DNA from 3 places in the Streptomyces sp. NPDC050287 genome. Region 2 is predicted to be linked to each of the others. Evidence: predicted binding sites of a transcription regulator. Region 2 holds the regulator's gene; each other region holds the start of a gene.
The links. The regulator HrcA, encoded in region 2, represses chaperone genes, less so after heat shock. The targets are predictions, from matches to a motif close to TTNGCACTCNGNNNNNCNGAGTGCNAA.

Region 1: groES (co-chaperone GroES) is a predicted target of HrcA. The motif match lies at 2,416-2,442, and genes of this name have one in related genera.
Region 3: groL (chaperonin GroEL) is a predicted target of HrcA. The motif match lies at 1,706-1,732, and genes of this name have one in related genera.

The regions. Positions count from the first base shown of each region.
Region 1 is NZ_JBITIY010000002.1:297,420-301,651, forward strand. It holds gene ACIBK3_RS06750 (methyltransferase domain-containing protein) at 1-1,053, opposite strand, end outside; gene ACIBK3_RS06755 (polysaccharide deacetylase family protein) at 1,145-2,047, shown strand; gene groES (co-chaperone GroES) at 2,589-2,897, shown strand; gene groL (chaperonin GroEL) at 3,019-4,232, shown strand, end outside.
Region 2 is NZ_JBITIY010000006.1:108,934-113,165, reverse strand. It holds gene ACIBK3_RS22535 (DUF3097 domain-containing protein) at 1-523, opposite strand, end outside; gene ACIBK3_RS22530 (MBL fold metallo-hydrolase) at 558-1,295, opposite strand; gene hrcA (heat-inducible transcriptional repressor HrcA) at 1,461-2,477, shown strand; gene dnaJ (molecular chaperone DnaJ) at 2,478-3,614, shown strand; gene ACIBK3_RS22515 (nitronate monooxygenase) at 3,818-4,232, shown strand, end outside.
Region 3 is NZ_JBITIY010000018.1:153,734-157,965, forward strand. It holds gene thrC (threonine synthase) at 1-558, shown strand, start outside; gene ACIBK3_RS41295 (MoaD/ThiS family protein) at 555-830, shown strand; gene ACIBK3_RS41300 (cold-shock protein) at 1,261-1,467, shown strand; gene groL (chaperonin GroEL) at 1,859-3,484, shown strand; gene ACIBK3_RS41310 (carboxylesterase/lipase family protein) at 3,770-4,232, shown strand, end outside.

The sequences.
Region 1 (4,232 bases), on a different contig from region 2:
CTCCACCGCCGACCCGCGCTTCTTCACGGTCAGGACGCCGACCTCCCGTTCCCGCAGCAGGGCCCTCAACTTCTTGACGTTGAAGGGGAGTCGGTCGGTGATCTCGTAGCCGGAGGCGTACGGGGTCGGCTGCGGTGCGTCGGAGGTCACGTAGGCGATCGTGGCGTCCACCAGCCCGCCGTCGAGCTGTTCGGCGACCTCGGCGACCAGGTGGGCGCGGATGACGGCGCCGTCGGGCTCGTACAGGTAGCGGCCGACCGGGCGGACCTGGGGGTCCGGCAGACCTCGGCCCAGGAGGGTGCGCGGGCCGGGCAGCAGGGTCGCGCGGACGGATCCCGGTGCGGTGCCGAACCACAGCACGGCCTCCTTCACGTCACCGCCGTCCGAGATCCACTCGGCCTCGGCCTCGGCGGGCACGGCCTCGTGCGGGATGCCGGGGGCGACCTTCAGCGCCGCGTGCGGGGCCCTGAGGGCGGCCCGGACCGCCCAGGACAGGGGCGGTGAGTACGCCTCCGGGTCGAAGATCCGGCCACGGCCGCCGCGCCGCGCGGGGTCGACGAACACGGCGTCGTACGAGGCCGTGTCCACCTCCGTGACATCCGCCTCCCGCACCTCGACGAGGTCGGCGAGGCCCAGGGCCTCAGCGTTCGCCCGGGCCACCCGGGCCGTCGCCGGGTCGCGGTCCACGGCCAGCACCCGGATCCCCGCCCGGGCGAGCGCGATCGCGTCGCCGCCGATCCCGCAGCACAGGTCGGCCACCGAGGTCACGCCGAGGGCCCGGAGCCGCTCGGCGCGGTACGTCGCCACGCTCGCCCGGGTCGACTGCTCGACCCCGTCGGGCGTGAAGAACATCCGCCCGGCGTCCTCGGCCCCGAACTTCGCCGCCGCGCGCTGCCGCAGCCGGGCCTGCCCGAGCGCCGCCGACACCAGCTCGGCAGGGTGCTCCCGGCGCAGCCGGGTGGCGACGGCGAGTTCGTCGGCGGGGGCGGTGCCGCGCACTTCGTCGAGGAGGGCGCGGCCCTCGGGGGTGAGGAGGGAGGCGAGGTCGTTCACCGGGTCATTGTGGGCCAGTAGGTGGACGGTCCGCCTCCGGCGGCGGTGTCGCCCGGGGTTCCCCGCGGGTGGCCTGCGAGGATCCGGGCCCATGGGGACCGTAGGACAAACATACAAAAAACGGGCCGCACTGACGGCCGCGGTCCTGGCGCTGGCCCTGCTCACCGGCTGTGCCCAGTCCGTCGACCCCATCGAACGGCTGGGCAGGAAGGCAGCCCAGCGAGTGGGCTCCCACGGGCCGTCCGGCACGGGGCGGTCGGCCTCGCACGGAGGGCAGCCTGCCTCGCACGGAGGGCGGCCCGCCTCGCACAGAGGGCGGCCCGCGTACCGCCGCTGGGGCCTCGCAGGCCCCCTGCGGCCCGCCCCGCAGCCTCCCGCCCGGCCCCCCGCCGCCCGTACGGCGGGCCCGGCCCTGCCGCCCGTCGTGCGCCGCGTCCGCACCGCCGACAAGGTCGTCTTCCTCACCTACGACGACGGCGCCGAGCGGGACCCGCGGTTCGTCGACCTGGTCCGTGAACTCCGGCTCCCCGTCAGCATGTTCCTCACCGACAGCGTCGTCGGACCGGGCTACGGCCACTTCGCGCGCCTCCAGGCGGTCGGCGCGAGCATCCAGAACCACACCCTCGACCACCCCGCCCTGCGCGGCCTGCCCTACGCCGGCCAGCGCGCCGAGATCTGCGGCCAGCAGGAGAAACTCCGCTCCCGCTTCGGCCAGCGCCCCCGCCTCTTCCGCCCGCCCTACGGCACCTACGACCCGACGACCCTGCGCGCCGCCGCCGACTGCGGCATCTCGACGGTCGTCCTGTGGCGCGCCTCGATGGAGAGCGGCGAACTGACGTACGCGCCGGGCGAGAACCGGCTGCGCCCCGGCGACATCGTGTCGGTGGCATCGGGCGAGTGGACGGACCCGACCCTGCGGGAGCGCACGGTGCGACTGCTGCGGAAGATCCAGGGGCGGGGGCTGACGGTGGGGAGGCTGGAGGACTACCTGTGACGGGAGTCCGGGTGGGCCGAGCGGTGTCCTCCGGGGGGAAGCCCTTGAGCGGGGCGAGCGTGAGACTCCGGGCGGCCAGACCCTCGGGCGGGGCGAGAGCGTGAGACTCCGGGCGGCGAGGCCCTGGGGCGGGACGAGCGTGAGACTCCGGGCGGCGAGGCCCTGGGGCGGGACGAGCGTGAGACTCCGGGCGGCGACTTTTCTGCGCCGGTCACGGCAATCCCGGCACGTCCCACGATTGAGGACGAGGCCCGTTCAGGGCCGAGAGCGGGGGTCCGGGGGCGGCAGCCCCCAGGCGACGTCCACTCCGGCAAAGAGCACCGCGACAGGGAACGCCGACTGAAAAACCTCGCGCCACGCCGGAGGCATTGGCACTCCGCTTGACCGAGTGCTAATCACAGTCATAGTCTCAGGTCTGGCACTCCCCCCTGGAGAGTGCCAACAACGCGACGGGCAGGTCCGGCACCCGCGACGACGGATCCACCTGGTCGCCACCTCAGACAGTTAACCCCGTGAGATCTCCGAAGGGGGAGGTCGGATCGTGACGACCACCAGCTCCAAGGTTGCCATCAAGCCGCTCGAGGACCGCATTGTGGTCCAGCCGCTCGACGCTGAGCAGACCACCGCCTCTGGCCTGGTCATCCCGGACACTGCCAAGGAGAAGCCCCAGGAGGGCGTCGTCCTGGCCGTGGGCCCGGGCCGCTTCGAGAACGGCGAGCGTCTTCCGCTTGACGTGAAGACCGGCGACATCGTGCTGTACAGCAAGTACGGCGGCACCGAGGTGAAGTACAACGGCGAGGAGTACCTCGTCCTCTCGGCGCGCGACGTTCTCGCGATCATCGAGAAGTAATTCACCGGCTTCATCGAGAAGCACTTGCTTTGAACTGCGCCCCTGGCCTCCCCGACCATTAACCAGCCGGGCGCCCGGGGCGCAGTTCGTTCACCTAGATTTCCGAGAGGGCTACGCTCCCATGGCGAAGATCCTGAAGTTCGACGAGGACGCCCGTCGCGCCCTCGAGCGCGGCGTCAACAAGCTTGCCGACACGGTCAAGGTGACGATCGGCCCCAAGGGCCGCAACGTCGTCATCGACAAGAAGTTCGGCGCCCCCACCATCACCAACGACGGCGTCACCATCGCCCGCGAGGTCGAGGTCGAGGACCCGTACGAGAACCTCGGCGCGCAGCTGGTGAAGGAGGTGGCGACCAAGACCAACGACATCGCGGGTGACGGCACCACCACCGCCACCGTGCTCGCCCAGGCGCTGGTGCGCGAGGGTCTGAAGAACGTCGCCGCGGGCGCCTCCCCGGCCGCCCTCAAGAAGGGCATCGACGCCGCGGTCAAGGCCGTGTCCGAGGAGCTCCTCGCGACCGCCCGCCCGATCGACGAGAAGTCCGACATCGCCGCCGTCGCCGGTCTGTCCGCCCAGGACACCCAGGTCGGCGAGCTCATCGCCGAGGCGATGGACAAGGTCGGCAAGGACGGTGTCATCACCGTCGAGGAGTCCAACACCTTCGGTCTGGAGCTGGACTTCACCGAGGGCATGGCCTTCGACAAGGGCTACCTGTCGCCGTACTTCGTGACGGACCAGGAGCGCATGGAGGCCGTCCTGGAGGACCCCTACATCCTCATCAACCAGGGCAAGATCTCCTCCATCGCCGACCTGCTGCCGCTGCTGGAGAAGGTCATCCAGGCCAACTCCTCCAAGCCGCTGCTGATCATCGCCGAGGACGTCGAGGGCGAGGCCCTGTCGACCCTGGTCGTGAACAAGATCCGCGGCACCTTCAACGCGGTCGCGGTCAAGGCCCCCGGCTTCGGTGACCGCCGCAAGGCGATGCTGCAGGACCTGGCGATCCTCACCGGTGCCACGGTCGTCTCCGAGGAGGTCGGCCTCAAGCTCGACCAGGTCGGCCTGGACGTGCTGGGCTCCGCCCGCCGCGTCACGGTCACCAAGGACGACACGACCGTCGTCGACGGCGCCGGCAACTCGGCGGACGTCACGGGCCGCGTCGCCCAGATCAAGGCCGAGATCGAGAACACCGACTCCGACTGGGACCGCGAGAAGCTCCAGGAGCGCCTCGCGAAGCTGGCCGGCGGCGTGTGCGTGATCAAGGTCGGCGCCGCCACCGAGGTGGAGCTGAAGGAGAAGAAGCACCGTCTGGAGGACGCCATCTCCGCGACCCGCGC
Region 2 (4,232 bases):
TACGTGACTCCTTGCTCCCCGGCACCAGGTGGTCCACCAGCACGCCCAGCCGCGCGTCCGGGCCGGGTGCGAATTCGGCCACGATCGCCGGCAGGTCGTCCACGCCCCCCAGGTACTCCACGACCACGCCCTCGATGCGCAGGTCGTCGCCCCACACCTTCTCGACCAGCTCGGCGTCGTGCCGGCCCTCGACGTAGATGCGGCCCGCCCGGGCCACGCGGGCTCGGGCGCCGGGGACGGCGACCGAACCGGAAGCGGTACGGGACGGTCGTACCGGAGTCGACGGCGGCCGTACGAGCGTCACCACGCGGCCCTCCAACAAGAACCCCCGCGGCTCCAGTGGGAAGACCCGGTGCTTGCCGTGGCGGTCCTCCAGGGTGACCGTGCCGGCCTCGCAGCGGATCACCGCGCCGCAGAAGCCGGTCCCCGGTTCCTCGACCACCAGGCCGGGCTCCGCCGCGACCTCGGGTACGGGCTTGGGCTTCTTCCACGGCGGGGTCAGGTCCGGAGAGTACTGGCGCATTCGGATGACGATAGGAGAAGCGGCCGGGGAGCACTCACGACACGCCGAAACGGGCCGCCAGCGCGTCCCGCTGCGCCCGTACGAAGGCCGCGTCCACCACCGCTCCGTGACCGGGCACGTACAGCGCGTCCTCGCCGCCCAGGTCGAGGAGCCGGTCCAGGGCGGCGGGCCAGTGGGAGGGGACGGCGTCGGGGCCCGCCTGGGGTTCGCCGGACTCCTCGACCAGGTCGCCGCAGAAGACCACCTCGGGGGAGCCAGGGGATCCGGGGACGAGGACCGCGAGGTCGTGCGCGGTGTGGCCGGGGCCCACGTTCGCCAGCAGGACCTGCCGGCCGCCGCCCAGGTCCAGGGTCCACTCGCCGCTGACCCGGTGGCGGGGCGGCACCAGGGCGTCCACCGCCTCCTCGGCCAGGGAGGCGTCCAGGCCGTTGCGGACGGCGTCCTCGCGCAGCTCCTCCCGCGCCTGCCCGCCGTCGAACACCGTGTCGATGCCGACGGCGCCGAACACCTCCGCCCCCGAGAACGCCGCGGCGCCGAGGACATGATCGAAGTGGGGGTGGGTAAGCGCGAGATGAGTCACACGGTGGCCGGTGAGTCGCTCCGCCTGCCCGCGCAGTCGCGCGCCCTCCGTGAGGCTCGACCCGGCGTCGACCAACAGGGCGCTGCCGTCGCCGACGGCCAGCCCCACCGTGCAGTCCCAGCCAGTCAGCCGACACCGCCCGACCCCGGCCGCCAGCCGCTGCCATCCCAGCTCTTCCCAAGTCACCGTCATACGGCGACGCTAGCCAAGACAGCACGTCCGGGCACGGTCTCGCGGGACCGGCCTTGCCCGAGTCGTACTACTCGGCCGTACACTGGGCCGGGGAACTCTGGCACTCGGATGTGACGAGTGCCAGGACAGGCGCCACGGGGACGACTTTCTGGAGGTGTGTGCGCGATGCTGAGTGAACGAAGGCTCCAGGTGCTGCGCGCCATCGTCCAGGACTACGTCGGCACCGAGGAGCCCGTCGGGTCCAAGGCGCTCACCGAGCGGCACAACCTCGGCGTGTCCCCGGCGACGGTCCGCAACGACATGGCCGCCCTTGAGGACGAGGGGTTCATCGCCCAGCCGCACACCAGTGCCGGGCGGATCCCCACGGACAAGGGGTACCGGCTGTTCGTCGACAAGCTGGCCGGCGTCAAGCCGATGACCGGGCCCGAGCGGCGCGCCATCCAGAACTTCCTCGACGGTGCCGTCGACCTGGACGACGTCGTGGCGCGGACGGTGCGGCTGCTCGCGCAGCTGACCCGGCAGGTCGCCGTAGTGCAGTACCCCTCGCTGACCCGCTCGACCGTGCGGCACGTGGAGCTGCTCTCGCTCGCCCCCGCGCGGGTGATGCTCGTGCTGATCACGGACACCGGCCGGGTCGAGCAGCGGATGGTCGACTGCCCGGCGCCGTTCGGCGACGGTCCGCTCGCGGATCTGCGGGCGCGGCTCAACAGCCGGGTCGCCGGCCGTCGTTTCACCGACGTGCCGCGCCTGGTGGAGGACCTGCCGGAGGCTTTCGACCATGAGGACCGCGGCACGGTTTCGACGGTGCTCTCCACTCTGCTGGAGACGCTCGTCGAGGAGAACGAGGAGCGGCTGATGATCGGCGGCACCGCCAATCTGACCCGCTTCGGACATGACTTTCCCCTCACGATCCGGCCCGTCCTGGAGGCACTCGAGGAGCAGGTCGTGCTCCTCAAGCTCCTTGGTGAGGCCGGGGATTCGGGCATGACCGTACGCATCGGTCACGAGAACGCCTATGAGGGACTCAACTCCACGTCCGTGGTGTCGGTCGGCTACGGTTCGGGCAACGAGGCAGTCGCCAAGCTCGGCGTGGTCGGACCGACCCGCATGGATTACCCGGGAACGATGGGAGCGGTACGCGCAGTGGCACGGTACGTCGGACAGATCCTGGCGGAGTCGTAAGTGGCCACGGACTACTACGCCGTTCTCGGCGTGCGCCGCGACGCGTCGCAGGAAGAGATCAAGAAGGCCTTCCGGCGGCTCGCACGCGAGCTGCACCCGGACGTCAACCCCGATCCGAAGACCCAGGAGCGGTTCAAGGAGATCAACGCCGCTTACGAGGTGCTGTCGGACCCGCAGAAGAAGCAGGTCTACGACCTCGGCGGCGACCCCCTCTCGCAGGCGGGCGGCGCCGGGGCGGGCGGTTTCGGCGCGGGTGGCTTCGGCAACTTCTCCGACATCATGGACGCCTTCTTCGGTACGGCGTCCCAGCGCGGTCCGCGCTCGCGCACCCGGCGCGGCCAGGACGCGATGATCCGGCTGGAGATCGAGCTCGACGAGGCGGCCTTCGGCACCACGAAGGACATCCAGGTCGACACGGCCGTCGTCTGCACCACCTGCAGCGGTGAGGGCGCGGCGCCGGGCACCTCGGCCCAGACCTGTGACATGTGCCGCGGCCGGGGTGAGGTCTCCCAGGTCACCCGGTCCTTCCTCGGCCAGGTCATGACGTCCCGGCCGTGCCCGCAGTGCCAGGGCTTCGGCACCGTCGTCCCGACGCCGTGCCCCGAGTGCGCGGGTGACGGACGGATCCGCTCGCGGCGCACGCTGACGGTGAAGATCCCCGCCGGTGTCGACAACGGCACCCGGATCCAGCTCGCGGGCGAGGGCGAGGTCGGGCCCGGCGGCGGACCCGCCGGTGACCTGTACGTCGAGATCCACGAGCTGCCGCACTCGCAGTTCCAGCGGCGCGGCGACGACCTGCACTGCACGGTCACCCTCCCGATGACCGCGGCCTCCCTGGGCACCAAGGTCCCGCTGGAGACGCTGGACGGCCTGGAGGAGGTCGACATCCGGCCCGGCACCCAGTCCGGCCAGTCGATCCCGCTGCACAGCCGCGGTGTCACCCACCTGCGCGGCGGCGGCCGGGGCGACCTCATCGTGCACGTCGAGGTCCAGACCCCGACCAAGCTCGACCCCGAACAGGAACGACTCCTGCGCGAGCTGGCCAAGCTGCGCGGCGAGGAGCGTCCGCAGGGACAGTTCCAGCCGGGGCAGCAAGGGTTGTTCTCGCGGTTGAAGGACGCGTTCAACGGGCGCTGACGTGAGCTGCGGGGCGACTGCTGGGGGTCCGGGGGTCGGCCCCCGGACAGACGCAGTCAGCCGGGGCAGCAAGGGTTGTTCTCGCGGCTGAAGGACGCGTTCAACGGGCGCTGAGGGCGGGTCGCCAGGCCTTGAAGCGCTGGCACATGCCAAGGGGAAGGCTGGATTCGGACTTGTTCGGAGGACGTGACAACATGCCGTCCATGTCCTCCGCACTGACCGATCTCTTCCACTATCCGATCGTGCAGGCCCCCATGGCGGGCGGTGTCTCCGTGCCGACGCTCGCCGCCGCCGTGTGCGAGGCCGGCGGGCTGGGGTTCCTCGCTGCCGGGTACAAGACGGCCGACGGCCTGTACCAGGAGATCAAGCAGCTGCGGAGCCTGACGGCCCGCCCCTTCGGTGTGAACCTCTTCATGCCGCAGCCCGAGTACGCGGACCCCGCCGCGGTCGACGTCTACGCCCACCAGCTGGCCGGCGAGGCCTCCTGGTACGAGACCGAGCTCGGCGACCCCGAGAGCGGCCGTGACGACGGCTACGACGCCAAGCTCGCGGTGCTCCTCGACAACCCGGTGCCGGTGGTCTCCTTCCACTTCGGCACCCCCGGCCCGGACGTCCTGG
Region 3 (4,232 bases), on a different contig from region 2:
CAGCTCGGCTGGCAGCTGCCGGACCAGCTGGTGGTGCCGATCGCCTCCGGCTCCCAGCTCACGAAGATCGACAAGGGTCTGAAGGAGCTCATCGAGCTCGGACTCGTCGAGGACAAGCCGTACAAGATCTTCGGTGCGCAGGCCGAGGGCTGCTCGCCGGTGTCCGTCGCCTACAAGGCCGGGCACGACGTGGTCCGCCCGCAGAAGCCGGACACCATCGCCAAGTCCCTTGCCATCGGCAATCCGGCGGACGGGCCGTACGTCCTCGACATCGCCCGCCGTACGGGGGGTGCGGTGGAGGACGTCGACGACGAGCAGATCGTCGACGCGATCAAGCTGCTCGCGCGGACCGAGGGCATCTTCGCGGAGACCGCCGGTGGTGTGACGGTGGGTGTGACCCGCAAGCTGATCGAGAACGGTCTCCTCGACCCGACGAAGACCACGGTCGTCCTGAACACGGGGGACGGCCTCAAGACCCTCGACGCGGTGGCCGACACCGGCCTGACCGCCACGATCCGTCCGAACCTCGACTCCTTCCGAGAGGCTGGCCTCGCATGAGCGTGACCGTCCGCATCCCCACCATCCTGCGCACCTACACCGGCGGCAAGGCCGAGGTCACCGCCGAAGGGGCCACCCTCGGCGAGGTCATCGGCGACCTGGAGAAGAACCACACGGGTATCGCCGCGCGTGTCCTGGACGATCAGGGCAAGCTGCGCCGGTTCGTCAACGTGTACGTCAACGACGACGACGTCCGCTTCGAGCAGGGTCTGGAGACGGCCACTCCGGACGGGGCCGGCGTGTCCATCATTCCGGCCGTGGCCGGCGGCTGATCATTACCTTCGGTAACATCAGTTACCGAGCGTTCATCGAATTGCCCCCTCCGTGAGAGAAGCGGAGGGGGCAATTCAGTGTGGTTGAGCGCGGTACAGTTGGGGAAGGCGCTGCCGCACAGCAGGTTGGCTGCCTTTGTTTCTGCCTTGTGCCCGACAAGATGTAGCCAAAGTGTGCGCCTCTTTCGCGGCTTTTGTGAGCTTTGCGGGGCCCGACTTGCCCTGAATTCAGGCGAATTCTCGCCACATTCCGGATCGCGCGCGTCCTGAATTCTCGTCCGATTGACCTGTTGCAGACGGCAGTTGGGCAGATACATTCGGCCGCGGTCGACGCGTTCCGGCGCACGCCCCCAATCATGTGGGGGGTGAGGTCTGACCCGGATCCACGAAGTGTGGATCTGTGCAAGGGCCAGTAATAGGGGAGTTAGGCATGGCTCAGGGCACCGTCAAGTGGTTCAACGCGGAGAAGGGGTACGGCTTCATCGCGGTCGACGGTGGTGCGGATGTTTTCGTCCACTACAGCGCCATCCAGATGGACGGGTACCGCACCCTGGAAGAGGGGCAGCGGGTCGATTTCGAGATCTCACAGGGTCAGAAGGGGCCGCAGGCGGACATGGTCCGTCTGGCGACCGGCTGAATCGCGCCGGGTAACTGCAGCGACGTTCTTCTGTTCTTCTTCGAAGGGCTCGCACCTCTCACGGGGTGCGGGCCCTTCGGTGTGTCCGGGGTGCCGGGGCGCTGCAGCGGGGCCCTGTTCACCTGCGGATCCCTCCAGGGCGCTTGCGCCCGCCCGTCGCCCGACCACCACCCCTCAACGAGCACTCGCTTCGCGAGTGCGCCTTGCACTCTCGGGGGGCGAGTGCTAATCATTGGCGTTAGCACTCTGAAGGTGAGAGTGACAACGAAGGACCGGGTCGGTGAGGCCCGCAGGCCGGGTGGGGCAAGGAACCACAGGCGTGCGAGCCGTCCGTCGCGGGCGCGGGCGCGGTCCGAAGGAATCACCCCCAGTCCTGGAGGGACCACTTCACATGGCCAAGATCATCGCGTTCGACGAGGAGGCACGGCGCGGCCTCGAGCGCGGCATGAACCAGCTCGCGGACGCCGTGAAGGTGACGCTGGGCCCCAAGGGTCGCAACGTCGTCCTCGAGAAGAAGTGGGGCGCCCCCACGATCACCAACGATGGTGTTTCCATCGCCAAGGAGATCGAGCTCGAGGACCCGTACGAGAAGATCGGCGCCGAGCTGGTCAAGGAAGTCGCCAAGAAGACGGACGACGTCGCCGGTGACGGTACGACCACGGCGACCGTGCTCGCCCAGGCCCTGGTCAAGGAGGGCCTGCGCAACGTAGCCGCCGGCGCCAACCCGATGGCCCTCAAGCGCGGTATCGAGAAGGCCGTCGAGGCCGTCTCCGGTGCCCTGCTCGAGCAGGCCAAGGACGTCGAGACCAAGGAGCAGATCGCCTCCACGGCCTCCATCTCCGCCGCCGACACCCAGATCGGCGAGCTCATCGCCGAGGCGATGGACAAGGTCGGCAAGGAAGGCGTCATCACCGTCGAGGAGTCCCAGACCTTCGGTCTGGAGCTGGAGCTCACCGAGGGTATGCGCTTCGACAAGGGCTACATCTCGGCGTACTTCGCCACCGACATGGAGCGTATGGAGGCGTCGCTCGACGACCCGTACATCCTGATCGCCAACTCCAAGATCTCCTCGGTCAAGGACCTGCTCCCGCTCCTGGAGAAGGTCATGCAGTCGGGCAAGCCGCTGCTGATCATCGCCGAGGACGTCGAGGGCGAGGCCCTGTCGACCCTGGTCGTCAACAAGATCCGCGGCACCTTCAAGTCCGTCGCGGTCAAGGCCCCGGGCTTCGGTGACCGCCGCAAGGCGATGCTGAACGACATCGCCATCCTCACGGGCGGCGAGGTCATCTCCGAGGAGGTCGGTCTCAAGCTCGAGAACACCTCCATCGACCTCCTGGGCAAGGCCCGCAAGGTCGTCATCACCAAGGACGAGACCACCATCGTCGACGGTGCCGGCTCCTCCGAGCAGGTCCAGGGCCGGGTCAACCAGATCCGCGCCGAGATCGAGAACAGCGACTCGGACTACGACCGCGAGAAGCTGCAGGAGCGCCTGGCGAAGCTCGCCGGCGGTGTCGCGGTCATCAAGGCCGGTGCCGCCACCGAGGTGGAGCTCAAGGAGCGCAAGCACCGCATCGAGGACGCCGTGCGCAACGCGAAGGCGGCCGTCGAGGAGGGCATCGTCGCCGGTGGTGGCGTGGCGCTCATCCAGGCCTCCAGCGTCTTCGAGAAGCTGGACCTGGAGGGTGACGAGCTGACCGGCGCCAACGCCGTGAAGCTCGCCCTGGAGGCCCCGCTCAAGCAGATCGCCGTCAACGGTGGTCTCGAGGGCGGCGTCATCGTCGAGAAGGTGCGCAACCTGCCCGTCGGCCACGGCCTGAACGCCGCGACCGGTGAGTACGTCGACATGATCGCCGAGGGCATCATCGACCCGGCGAAGGTGACCCGCTCTGCCCTGCAGAACGCCGCCTCCATCGCCGCGCTCTTCCTCACCACCGAGGCCGTCATCGCCGACAAGCCGGAGAAGGCGGGCGCTGCCCCGGCCGGCGGCGGCATGCCGGGCGGTGACATGGACTTCTGATCGGCCCCGGTCGATCACCGTCCTTCAGTACCGAGGGCGGCACTCCCTGGAAACGGGGGGTGCCGCCCTCGGGCGTGCTCGGGGTCACAGGGGTTGTCGGGGGCCGGTGGAATGCCCGGGCAGGCCCGGGTCGTTGAGGCGGGAGGGCGGTTGATGCGCGCGCACATACCGTCTGGAATGCCCAGCTGAGTACCCGAATCCCCGACTCCGGCGCGAGGCCTGGGTGACATCGTCGTGGGTGACAGCAATGATTCAGGCAAGCAACCATCGACCTGACGGCGAGGAGTGCCCACCGTGACGACGACCGAGGCCCGAAACCCGGAGGTCCGTACCGTGTCGGGTGCGGTGCGCGGGCGCGCCGAGGACGGGCTGACCGTCTTCCGCGGTATCCCGTTCGCCGCGCCACCGGTCGGCGAGGCACGCTTCCAGGCGCCTCGCCCGGCCGAGGCGTGGGACGGCGTCCGGGACGCGTACGCCTTCGGCCCGCCGCCCCCGCAGGACGCGGGGGGTCTGGGCGGTGGCGTCGCACCGGAGGTGCCCCCGGGTGACGACTGGCTGACGGTCAACGTCTGGACACCCGACCCGGATCCGGCCGCCCGCCGCCCGGTCATGGTGTGGATCTACGGCGGCGCCTACAAGCTCGGCCACACGGGCAGCCCCGGCTACGACGCCCACCGCATCGCGCGGGACGGCGACGTCGTGGTCGTCACCCTGAACTACCGCGTCGGCATCGAGGGCTTCACCCGCA